Regions from separate parts of the Streptomyces sp. NPDC060049 genome, predicted to be linked through region 3. Evidence: riboswitches for the same ligand, from Rfam matches in the RefSeq annotation. Region 3 holds a riboswitch; each other region holds the start of a gene.
The links. A riboswitch is a leader RNA that binds a small molecule or an ion and turns the genes downstream of it on or off. The one in region 3 is predicted to bind cobalamin.

Region 1 (3,264 bases), on a different contig from region 3:
CCGCAGATCCCCAGGACCGGCCGCCCCTCGGCGGCCCGCCGCGCCAGCGCGTCCGCGAGCCCGCGCTCGCGCAGCCAGGCGAGGGCCTTCACCGTGCCGCGGGTGCCGGGGACGACGACCAGGTCCGCGTCGGCGAGCTCCTCGGCCCGGTCCACGAACCGCACGACCACGCCCGGCTCCGCCGCGAGCGCGTCGACGTCCGTGAAGTTCGACATGAGCGGCACCGCGCACACCGCGATCCGCAGCACGTCCTCGCCGACGGGCGGGGCGACCACGGATTCCCGCACCGCGCCCCGCAGGGAGACCCGCAGGCCGTCCTCCTCGTCGATGCCCAGCCCGTGCTGGAAGGGGAGCACGCCGTACGTCGCGCGCCCGGTCAGGCCGCGCAGCATCTCCATGCCCGGTTCCAGCAGGGTGACGTCGCCGCGGAACTTGTTGACCAGGTATCCGGCGATCAGCGACTGGTCCTCGGGCGACAGCAGCGCCGTCGTACCGAAGAACGACGCGAAGACACCGCCGCGGTCGATGTCGCCGACCACGACCACGGGGAACCGCGCGGCCCGCGCGATGCCCATGTTCACGATGTCGGTCCGGCGCAGGTTGATCTCGGCCGGGCTGCCCGCCCCCTCGCAGATCACGGCGTCATACGTGCCCCGCAACTGCTCCAGGCAGTCCGTGACGATGCCGAGCAACTGCTCCTGGCGTCCGCCGTGGTAGCCGCGCGCGCTCATCTCGCCCACCGGCTTGCCCAGCAGCACCACCTGGCTGCTCCGGTCGCTGCCGGGCTTGAGCAGCACCGGGTTCATGAGCGCGGTCGGCTCCACGCGGGCCGCCTGGGCCTGCATGGCCTGCGCGCGCCCGATCTCGGCTCCCCCGCGGGTCACGAAGGAGTTCAGCGACATGTTCTGCGCCTTGAACGGGGCCACCTTCACGCCGCTGCGGGCCAGCCAGCGGCAGATGCCCGCCGTGACCACGCTCTTGCCCGCGTCCGATGTCGTACCGGCGACGAGGAGTCCCCCGCCGCGCCTCGCGCCGCTCATGCGCGTCCCTTCCGTGTACGGGATGTCCGGGATACCAGCGTCCGGGCAGCCACACAGGCCCCCAGCGCCACCCACGTCACCTGCCGCGACAGCCGTACCGCCCGCTCGATGTCCGCGACCTCCACGGGCCGCCCCGACTCCCCGTTCAGCACGGCCCGGTGCTCGACCCGCCCCCCGTACGCCAGGGTCCCGCCCAGCCGTACGCCGAGCGCCCCGGCGAACGAGGACTCCACCGGCCCGGCGTTCGGGCTGGGGTGCTTGGCGGCGTCCGCGCGCCAGGCCCGTACGGCTCCGCGCCGGTCGGGGCCGGCCAGCACGGCGGCCAGTGCGGTCAGCCGCGCGCCCGGCCAGCCCGCGACGTCGTCGAGCCGGGCCGAGGCCCAGCCGTAGCGCAGGTGACGGGGGGACTTGTGGCCGACCATCGCGTCCAGGGTGTTGACGGCACGGAAGGCCAGCAGCCCGGGGACACCGGCGAGGGCGCCCCACACCAGGGCTCCGACCACCGCGTCGGAGGTGTTCTCGGCGACCGACTCCACCACCGCGCGGGCCATCTGCTGCTCGTCGAGGGCCTGCGGGTCGCGCCCGCACAGGTGCGGCAGCCGCTCACGGGCCACTTCGGCGTCCCCGGCTGCCAGTGCTCCGCCGATGGCGCGGGCCTCCCGGCCCAGCGAGGTGCCGCCCACGACGGCCCAGGTGGCGGCGGCGGTCAGCGCGATGCGCGCGACCGGGCGGCGGGAGCGCACGGCGCGGGCGCCCAGCGCGCCGACGGCGGTCGCGCCCCCGGCGCAGATCAGGGTGTGTAGGACGCCCCGGGCGCGGTCGTCGCGCCACAGGGCGCGTTCGACGGCGGCGCAGGCTCGTCCGAAGGCGGCCACGGGATGCCCCCGGCGCGGATCCCCGAGGATCCGGTCGCCGATCAGGCCGGCCGTGGCGCCGTACGCGAAGACGCGGTCGGCACGCATGGTGGCAGGTATGTCCTCACTCAGGGTCCGCGCCCTGGTTCGACGTGTCCGGTGGCGAGAGTTCCTGGCTCCCGGTCGCACTCGCCCGAGTGCTCCGGTGACAGTGGCGGGACCGCGCCGGATTCGCACCGGACTTCCTCTCCATGCCGCCGTATTGGCTCGCGCAGTCCACCACGCACCGCGAATGCCCGTCAACTCGCCGTTGACCTGCGGCGGGGTGACGGGCCGAGCGGCCCCGGGCACGCGAAAGCTCCCCCCGGGACGAACCCGGAGGGAGCCTTCACACGTGGTGCCCGGCGTCGGACGCGGTGACCGCGAAGGTCCACCGGGGCCCCACTAGGAAACGATCAGGTAGATCCCGTAGGCCACGGCCGCAGCGCAGAGCGCGAAGCAGGCGTAGGCACCGCTGCGGGCCAGGGTGGCGGCGCCGCCCTGCTCGGTGGCGGCTTCGTGCTTGGACAGGCCCACCAGGCCGAGGGTGAACAGGGCCACGAGGGCGACGGTGGCGGAGAGGCTGACCCCGAAGACGGAGCCGAGTGCTTCCCAGTCGATCTTCATACCGCTGATTCCTCTGTCGTTCTCGGGGTCAGACCGCGGCGGCCGGAGCCACCGGGGTCGTCGCCGCGGCCGGGATGGTGGCCTTGAGTTCCTCGTCCGTCACCGCGGCGGTGCTGCCGGCGGCGGCGACGGTCGGGGGGACGGTGACGGCCGCGATCGCCGTGGTGACGACACCCGGCTCCTCGGTGTCGGCCGACGGGTCGTCGTTGACGTTGTTGTGGTCGACGACCTGGCGGCGGGAGATGAGCCAGATGGCGACGCAGGACGCGGCCAGGAAGACCGCGACCGCGGCGACGCCGATGTCACCGGTGCGCATGACCAGCTCGGCGCCGGCGGCGACCAGGGCGGCGGCCGGCAGGGTCAGGCCCCACGCGATGAACATGCGGGAGGCGGTGGACCAGCGGACCACGCCGCCCTTGCGTCCCAGGCCCGAACCCATGACGGCGCCGGAGCACGCGTGGGTCGTGGAGAGGGAGAAGCCGAGGGAGGAGGACGCCAGGATGACGCTGGCGGCCGAGGTCTGCGCGGCGAAGCCCTGCTGCGGCCGCAGGTCCGTCAGGCCCGAGCCCATGGTGCGGATGATGCGCCAGCCGCCCAGGTAGGTGCCCATCGCGATGGCCATGCCCGCGGAGACGATGACCCAGACCGGCGGGTTGGAGCCCGGGGCGAGCGCACCGCCGGCGACCAGCGCCAGGGTGATGATG
Region 2 (3,264 bases), on a different contig from region 3:
CGCCGTGGCTGCCGAGCCGATCATGACGCCGATGACGAGCAGGGTGACGGCCGACCGCACCCACCGTGAGAGCAGCAGTACGAGTGCGAGCACGCAGCCGGCGCCGAGGGACGCGGCCAGCACCACGCCCAGGCGTCCCAGCCCGGCCAGGTTCCCGGTGAAGCTGCCGGCCACCCCGCCGGTACCGACCACGACCGCGGCGACGCCCATGCTGGCGCCCGAACTCACTCCGAGGGAGAACGGGTCGGCCAGCGCGTTGCGGAACAGCGTCTGCATCTGTACGCCGGCCACGGCGAGGGCGGCTCCGACGACAGTGGCGGTCAGCGCGCGCGGCAACCGGACCTCCTCGACGATCACGGCCCACCTCGGGTCGGCACTGGTACCGCCGAACAGGACGCGTAGCACCTCCGCGAGGGGCACCTGGTGCGAGCCGGTCGTGATGGTGAGCACGAACAGCGCGGCTGTGCCGGCCGCGAGCGCGCCGACGACTGCGAGGCGTCTGCGCCGTCCGGGCTGCGGCGCGTCCGGAGTCTCGTCCGGGGCGCGGGCCGGCGTGGCGGCCGCGGTGACGATCGTCCGGGTCGTCACGCCTTGGGGACCTTGGTGTAGAAGGTGAAGGCGTGGCCCTCGGCCCGGTCGGGGTGGAGCAGGGCGAAGAGGTCGGCGAGGACCAGGTCCGGGCGCAGCACACCGCGTTCGAAGTAGTCGTTGCCGCCGCCGGGGCCCAGGGCCTTGGTGTTCGTCCAGACCTCACCGGCGGTGACGGCCTTTCAGCTCGCCGTACCGGCTGTCGGCCTTCACCGCGTCGGCGGTGGTCTTCCACTGCTGGCCGACCAGCCAAACGGGTGCCTCGCCGTCCTTGGCGTACACGGCCTCGAAGTTCAGCTGGAGATTGCCGGTGCCGGGCTCGTCCGCCCACGGGTAGGTGCCGCCGGCATCCTTGATCAGCTTGCCGGCGTAACTACCGCCGGGGGCCATGTTCCAGGTGCCCTGGTACATGGTGCCGGGCAGCACCTGGACGGGCTTGCCCGCCTTGACCGTCTCGGCGGCCTTGGCGGCGACCTTCTGGTAGTCGCCCTCGATGGTGTCGAAGACCTCGCCCGCGCGCTTCTCCGCCCCGGTGAGCGCAGCCATCGCCTTGACCCACTCGGCGCGGCCGAGCGGGCTCGATTCCAGCCACTCGGCGTTGGCGACGACGGCGATGCCGGCCTGGCGCAGCTTGGGGTACTGGGGATCGTCGGTGCCCTGGGTCATCAGCACGTCAGGCTTGGCGCCGATGACCGTCTCGGCGTTGAGGGTGCGGTCCTTGGCGTACTCGATGACCTCGCCCGCCTTCACCCGTTCGATCACCTCGGCCGAGCTGATGTTGGAGGCGTTTGCCACACCGGTCAGCACGTCCAGGGTGCCGGTCTCGGTCAGCAGCGGCAGGTGTGTGGTCGAGGCGGAGTGCAGGCTTTTGACGGGGGTGGTGATCTGCGGGGCACCCGCGAGGTCGCCGGTCAGCTTCGGCTTGGGGGCACCGCACTTGACCAGCACGTACGACTCGGGCTTGCCCTTGGGGTACGGCTCGTTGACGGTGAGGACCTGGTAGCTCTTCTCGTACCGGAGAGTGAAGTTCTCGGCGTGCTTCACCGCCGACTTGGCCGGGAAGTAGTCCTTGCCCGGGTCGAAATCGGTGATGCAGCCGTCACCCGCCGCCGCGGCCTTGGAGTCGGCGGGCCGGTCCGCGCCGCCGTCACCGCACGCGGTGAGTGCGAGCGCGAGGGCGAGGAACGCGGCCGCGGCGGCCGGACGGCGGCTGGGCATGGCTGGTCGTACGGACAAGGTGACTCCTGGTGACATGCGTAGAGAAACGCGCACCGGGAACCGGCGCGCGTGATGCGGCTGTACGGGAGGGGAACTCCGTGGCGGGAGAAGGCTCTTCAGAGTCCGACGGAGCGGGACCGGGAATCAGGCCGGTCCGGTCGGCTCCCATGGGCAGCCGACAGCGCAAAGCTCACACAAGTACGCAGGCACACGAGTGCCACCGCCTCTCCTGGGGAAATCCGCCCCGTACATCGAGGTGCGACGGCGTGAGTCTCCTGACTCGGGATCAACGCTTCTCCGGCCTTCCCGTCCCTTTACGGGCGGTGGCCATGGCGGAGTCACTCCCCCTACACAGTGGCGGTACCGTGCCGGAATCTCACCGGCTTCCTCGTTCCGCCGTCGCTTGACGGACCGAAGCATCCCAGAAGCCGATACGTCGACGCCAGTCCCACAACTGTGCGACGAACCACAACAGGGTGCGTTTCGACGAGAGTCGGCTGCATTCCGAAATGCCGGCGCGACCTGGGCCTCGACGAGGAGAGTCGTCGCCCTCAACGCGCTGACCTTTTCCGCTGGTGAGGCGGCCCTTCGTTGGGTCGGGTGTGGTGACGCGCCGTTTCGGAGGGTCTCGGGGCGAGTGTGCCTGCGTCGCGACCTTGCGCGTTCGCTCCCGTGACACTGCGCGGATCTCGTCCTTGACCGGTTGTGCGCCGTCGTGCCAACCCCTGGGCGCCGGAGGTCAACGCGGTCGGTCGGGTGGCTCGTAGCTTGAAGAAGTGCCGAGCCGCGGACGCGGGGGGCACGTTACCGATTGCTTCGAGAGGACCCCTCATGTTCGACATCACCAAGGTGCAGGCCGCCCCGAGCGGGGACCTGCTCACGCCCGACAACGCGGTCATGGTCTTCGTGGACCACCAGCCGCAGATGTTCTTCGGCACCGGCAGCGGCGACCGTGCCGCGATCATCAACAGCACCGTGGGTCTCGCCAAGGCGGCTCAGGCTTTCGACGTTCCGACCGTTCTGACCACGGTGGCCGCCGAGTCGTTCTCCGGGCCCCTGCTGCCGCAGCTTGCCGAGGTGTTCCCCAAGAACGAGATCATCGACCGCACCACCATGAACGCGTGGGAAGACGAAGCGCTCGTGGCGGCGGTCAAGGCGACCGGGCGCAAGAAGATCATCCTGTCGGGTCTGTGGACCGAGGTCTGCCTGGTGCTGCCCGCGCTCTCGGCGCTTGAGCAGGGTTACGAGGTGTACGTCGTGACCGACGCCTCCGGTGGCGTCAGCCCGGCCGCCCACGAGCACGCGCTGCAGCGGATGATCGCCGCCGGCGCCGTCCCGGTGACCTGGGTCCAGGTCCTCCTGGAGCTGCAGCGCGACTGGGCGCGTCAGGAGACGTACGGCGCGGTCATGGAGATCGTCAAGGCTCACGGGGGTGCGTACGGCCTGGGCGTCGTGTAC
Region 3 (3,264 bases):
ATCAGGGGGGTCGCCAACGGGTTCACGGATACAGCCCCTTCAGGGTCAGGGTTACGGTGATCAGGGCCGCCAGCAGGGCTCCCGACGCGGTCAGGAAGCGCCACGACAGCACCGCCTCCGGTACGAGGACCCGCAGCGTGCCGTCGTAGCCGCGCCCGGCCAGTCCCGCCTGGAGTCTGGCCGCGCGGTCGAAGGCCCGTACGAAGGAGGTCGCGGCGAGCCCGGCCAGGGAGCGCCACACCGCCGCCCGGCCGGTGTGCCCGAGGCGGGCGGCCTGCGCCCGGCGAACCCGGGCCGTGGAGTCGAGGAGCAGGAAGCCGATCCGGTACATGACCAGGGCCACGTCGACCACGGGGGGCGGGACCCCGGCCCGCACCAGCCGGGGGAGCACGTCGCTGACCGGGGTGGTGAAGGCGAACAGCAGCAGCCCGAGGGAGGCCGCCGAGGTGCGCAGGAGCAGCTCGGCGGCGTGCCGCGGGCCGTCGGGGGCCGGCGAGAGCAGCCCCGCCGGGCCGCCGACCGCGAACAGCAGCGGCAGCGCCCCGGTGAGGCAGAAGCCGAGCGGGAGCCGGAAGGCCCGCCACAGCTGCCGGCCGGCCACCCCCGCCGGGCCGAGCAGTACGGCGAGGGTGGCGCCGGCCACCAGGGGCGCGCCCGGCCAGGGCGGCAGGCACACGGCGGTGACCGTCAGCCCGATCCCGAGCAGGGCCTTCTCCAGCGGGTGCCGGCCGCGCCAGCGGCTGCCGTGCGCGGCGACGTCGATCGGCAGCACCGCCTACGACTCCTTCGGCGCGGCCCCGGCCCGGTCCGCCTCCGCGGCGGCGACCGCCGTCCGGGCGTTCGGGAGCTGGACCTGGCGCCGGCCCTTGCGCAGCCCGAAGTAGTACGCGAGCACGCCCGCGCCCAGCGCCGCCTGCAAGGCGAACAGCGCGGATTCGATCTCGGCGGACGGGGGTTCGTAGAGCGGGGAGAACCAGGGCTCGTAGTCCGGCTTCATCTCGGTGATGGCCGTCTCCGCCTGCGCGTCGGCGCCCGCGAAGGGCTCCTCCTTGCCCTCGCCGAGACCCAGCGCGAGGGGCAGTACGGCGAGCGCCGCCACCACGGCCAGCAGCAGCGTGTTGATCTTCGCGTTCTTCGACATGCCGCTCATCGGACCGCCGCCTTCTCCTCGGTGGTGGCGGGCTTGAGCTTCGCGACCCCGAGCCGGACCAGGTCCGACTTGCTCGCCTGCATCAGCAGCCGCATCACGAGGACGGTCAGCAGGCCCTCGCTCACGGCCAGCGGTACCTGCGTGACGGCGAAGATCCCTCCGAACTTCGCGAGCGCGCCGAGGAACCCGGTGCCCGGGTCCGGGAAGGCCAGCGCGAGCTGCACGCTGGTGACGCAGTAGGTGACCAGGTCCGCGAAGAAGGCGCCGAAGAAGACGGTGACCATCAGCGGAAGGCCCGCCCCCCGCAGCAGCCGGTAGACGGCGTAGCCCGCCCACGGGCCGGCGACGGCCATCGAGAAGACGTTGGCGCCGAGGGTGGTGAGCCCGCCGTGGGCCAGCAGCAGCGCCTGGAACAGCAGGGTGATGGTGCCGAGCACCGCCATGATCGGCGGCCGGAACAGGATCGCCCCGAGCCCGGTGCCGGTGGGGTGCGAGCAACTCCCCGTCACGGACGGGATCTTCAGGGCGGAAAGGACGAACGTGAAGGCTCCGGACGCCCCGAGCAGCAGTGTGCTCTCCGGGTTCGCCTTCACCTCGCGGGTGAGCGAGCGAACGCCGTGGACGACGAACGGAGCGGACGCGGCGCCCCAGGCGGCCGCGTGCAAAGGGGGTAGGAACCCCTCGGCTATATGCATGAGTGGGGAGACCTCTCCAGCACCTCGTGGATGGACAACGCGCCCCGGCCGGTCTCCTGGCTCACGGGTGCTGATGTCTCGACTCCGCCTTCCCGGGCCGGCGCGGAAACTCCCGCGCAGCCCAGTGGCTTTCCCGCAGGAGTGGAGCCGGACTTCCCGATCACAGTGGCGAGGGCCGCACCGGTTTCCCACCGGTTTCCCGAACACCAAGGCCCGCTGACCCTAGTCGGCCGCACGGACCGGTAACAACCCGCCCCAATCGAGCGGATCGGTCAGGCGCGTTCCGCTTGGCGGCCCCCCGCCGCTCCCACCCCCTTACGGCCCGGCCCAAGGGGACGGCCCGAGAGGGGAGTTCTCCACCCCGGGCAGCGCCGCGAACCGGTCGCCTGCTTCCGCCGCGCTGTTCCGCAAGCGCGATCCCGACGGGGACGGGACGCGACCGGCTGCCGCCGGGCCCGGCCGGCCCGCCACGGACGGGCGCGGCCCGGTGGCGGCCCCGGCCGGTCCCGGCGAGGCTTGGGGCGTGGCCGACGACACCGATACCGCGCACGCCTTCGACTACTCCGACCTGACCGCCGTCTACGTCAACTGCACGCTCAAGCGCTCGCCCGAGACCAGCAACACCGAGGGCCTGATCGACAAGAGCCGCGCCGTGATGGAGGCGGCCGGCGCCCGGACCTCCCTCATCCGTGCCGTCGACCACGACATCGCCACCGGCGTCTGGCCCGACATGACCGAGCACGGCTGGGAGAGCGACCAGTGGCCGGTCCTCTACAGCCATATCATGGACGCCGACATCCTCGTCCTGTGCGGCCCGATCTGGCTCGGGGACAACAGCTCGGTGATGAAGCAGGTCATCGAGCGGCTCTACGCCTGCTCCTCGCTCCTGAACGAGCGGGGCCAGTACGCCTACTACGGGCGCGTCGGCGGGGCCCTGATCACCGGCAACGAGGACGGCGTCAAGCACTGCGCGATGAACGTCCTCTACAGCCTCCAACACCTCGGCTACGCGATCCCGCCGCAGGCCGACGCCGGCTGGATCGGCGAGGCCGGGCCCGGGCCCTCGTACCTGGACCCCGGCTCCGGCGGTCCCGACAACGACTTCACCAACCGGAACACGGCCTTCATGAGCTGGAACCTGATGCACCTGGCCGCCCTGCTCAAGCGGTCCGGCGGGATGCCGGCGCACGGCAACCAGCGTTCCCTGTGGGACGCGGGCTGCCGCTTCGACTTCCCGAACCCCGAGCACCGCTGACCCGCGGCGCGCACGGCTCCGCGCCGGCGCCGGACCCCGCCGCCGTGCTCAGCACACGTTGCGGTGCGCGATGTCCAGCACGAACCGCTCGGGGCCGTGCAGCGTGAACGAGGTGAAGACGGGCTTGGTGTCGAAGGCGGCGCCGAGGGTGACGTACCCCTCGT

Region 1: another riboswitch for cobalamin. It lies ahead of ACFWBY_RS24705 (cobalamin biosynthesis protein); the one in region 3 lies ahead of ACFWBY_RS13370 (energy-coupling factor ABC transporter permease).
Region 2: another riboswitch for cobalamin. It lies ahead of ACFWBY_RS31035 (ABC transporter substrate-binding protein); the one in region 3 lies ahead of ACFWBY_RS13370 (energy-coupling factor ABC transporter permease).

What each region holds. Positions count from the first base shown of each region.
Region 1 is NZ_JBHWVV010000013.1:206,210-209,473, forward strand. It holds gene ACFWBY_RS24700 (cobyric acid synthase) at 1-1,040, opposite strand, end outside; gene ACFWBY_RS24705 (cobalamin biosynthesis protein) at 1,037-2,002, opposite strand; cobalamin riboswitch at 2,040-2,182, opposite strand; gene ACFWBY_RS24710 (hypothetical protein) at 2,339-2,560, opposite strand; gene ACFWBY_RS24715 (anion permease) at 2,589-3,264, opposite strand, start outside.
Region 2 is NZ_JBHWVV010000021.1:70,596-73,859, forward strand. It holds gene ACFWBY_RS31030 (FecCD family ABC transporter permease) at 1-588, opposite strand, end outside; gene ACFWBY_RS31035 (ABC transporter substrate-binding protein) at 751-1,824, opposite strand; cobalamin riboswitch at 2,052-2,237, opposite strand; gene ACFWBY_RS31040 (hydrolase) at 2,638-3,264, shown strand, end outside.
Region 3 is NZ_JBHWVV010000006.1:183,383-186,646, forward strand. It holds gene ACFWBY_RS13355 (energy-coupling factor ABC transporter ATP-binding protein) at 1-26, opposite strand, end outside; gene cbiQ (cobalt ECF transporter T component CbiQ) at 23-772, opposite strand; gene ACFWBY_RS13365 (energy-coupling factor ABC transporter substrate-binding protein) at 776-1,141, opposite strand; gene ACFWBY_RS13370 (energy-coupling factor ABC transporter permease) at 1,147-1,845, opposite strand; cobalamin riboswitch at 1,874-2,071, opposite strand; gene ACFWBY_RS13375 (flavodoxin family protein) at 2,369-3,100, shown strand; gene ACFWBY_RS13380 (hypothetical protein) at 3,149-3,264, opposite strand, start outside.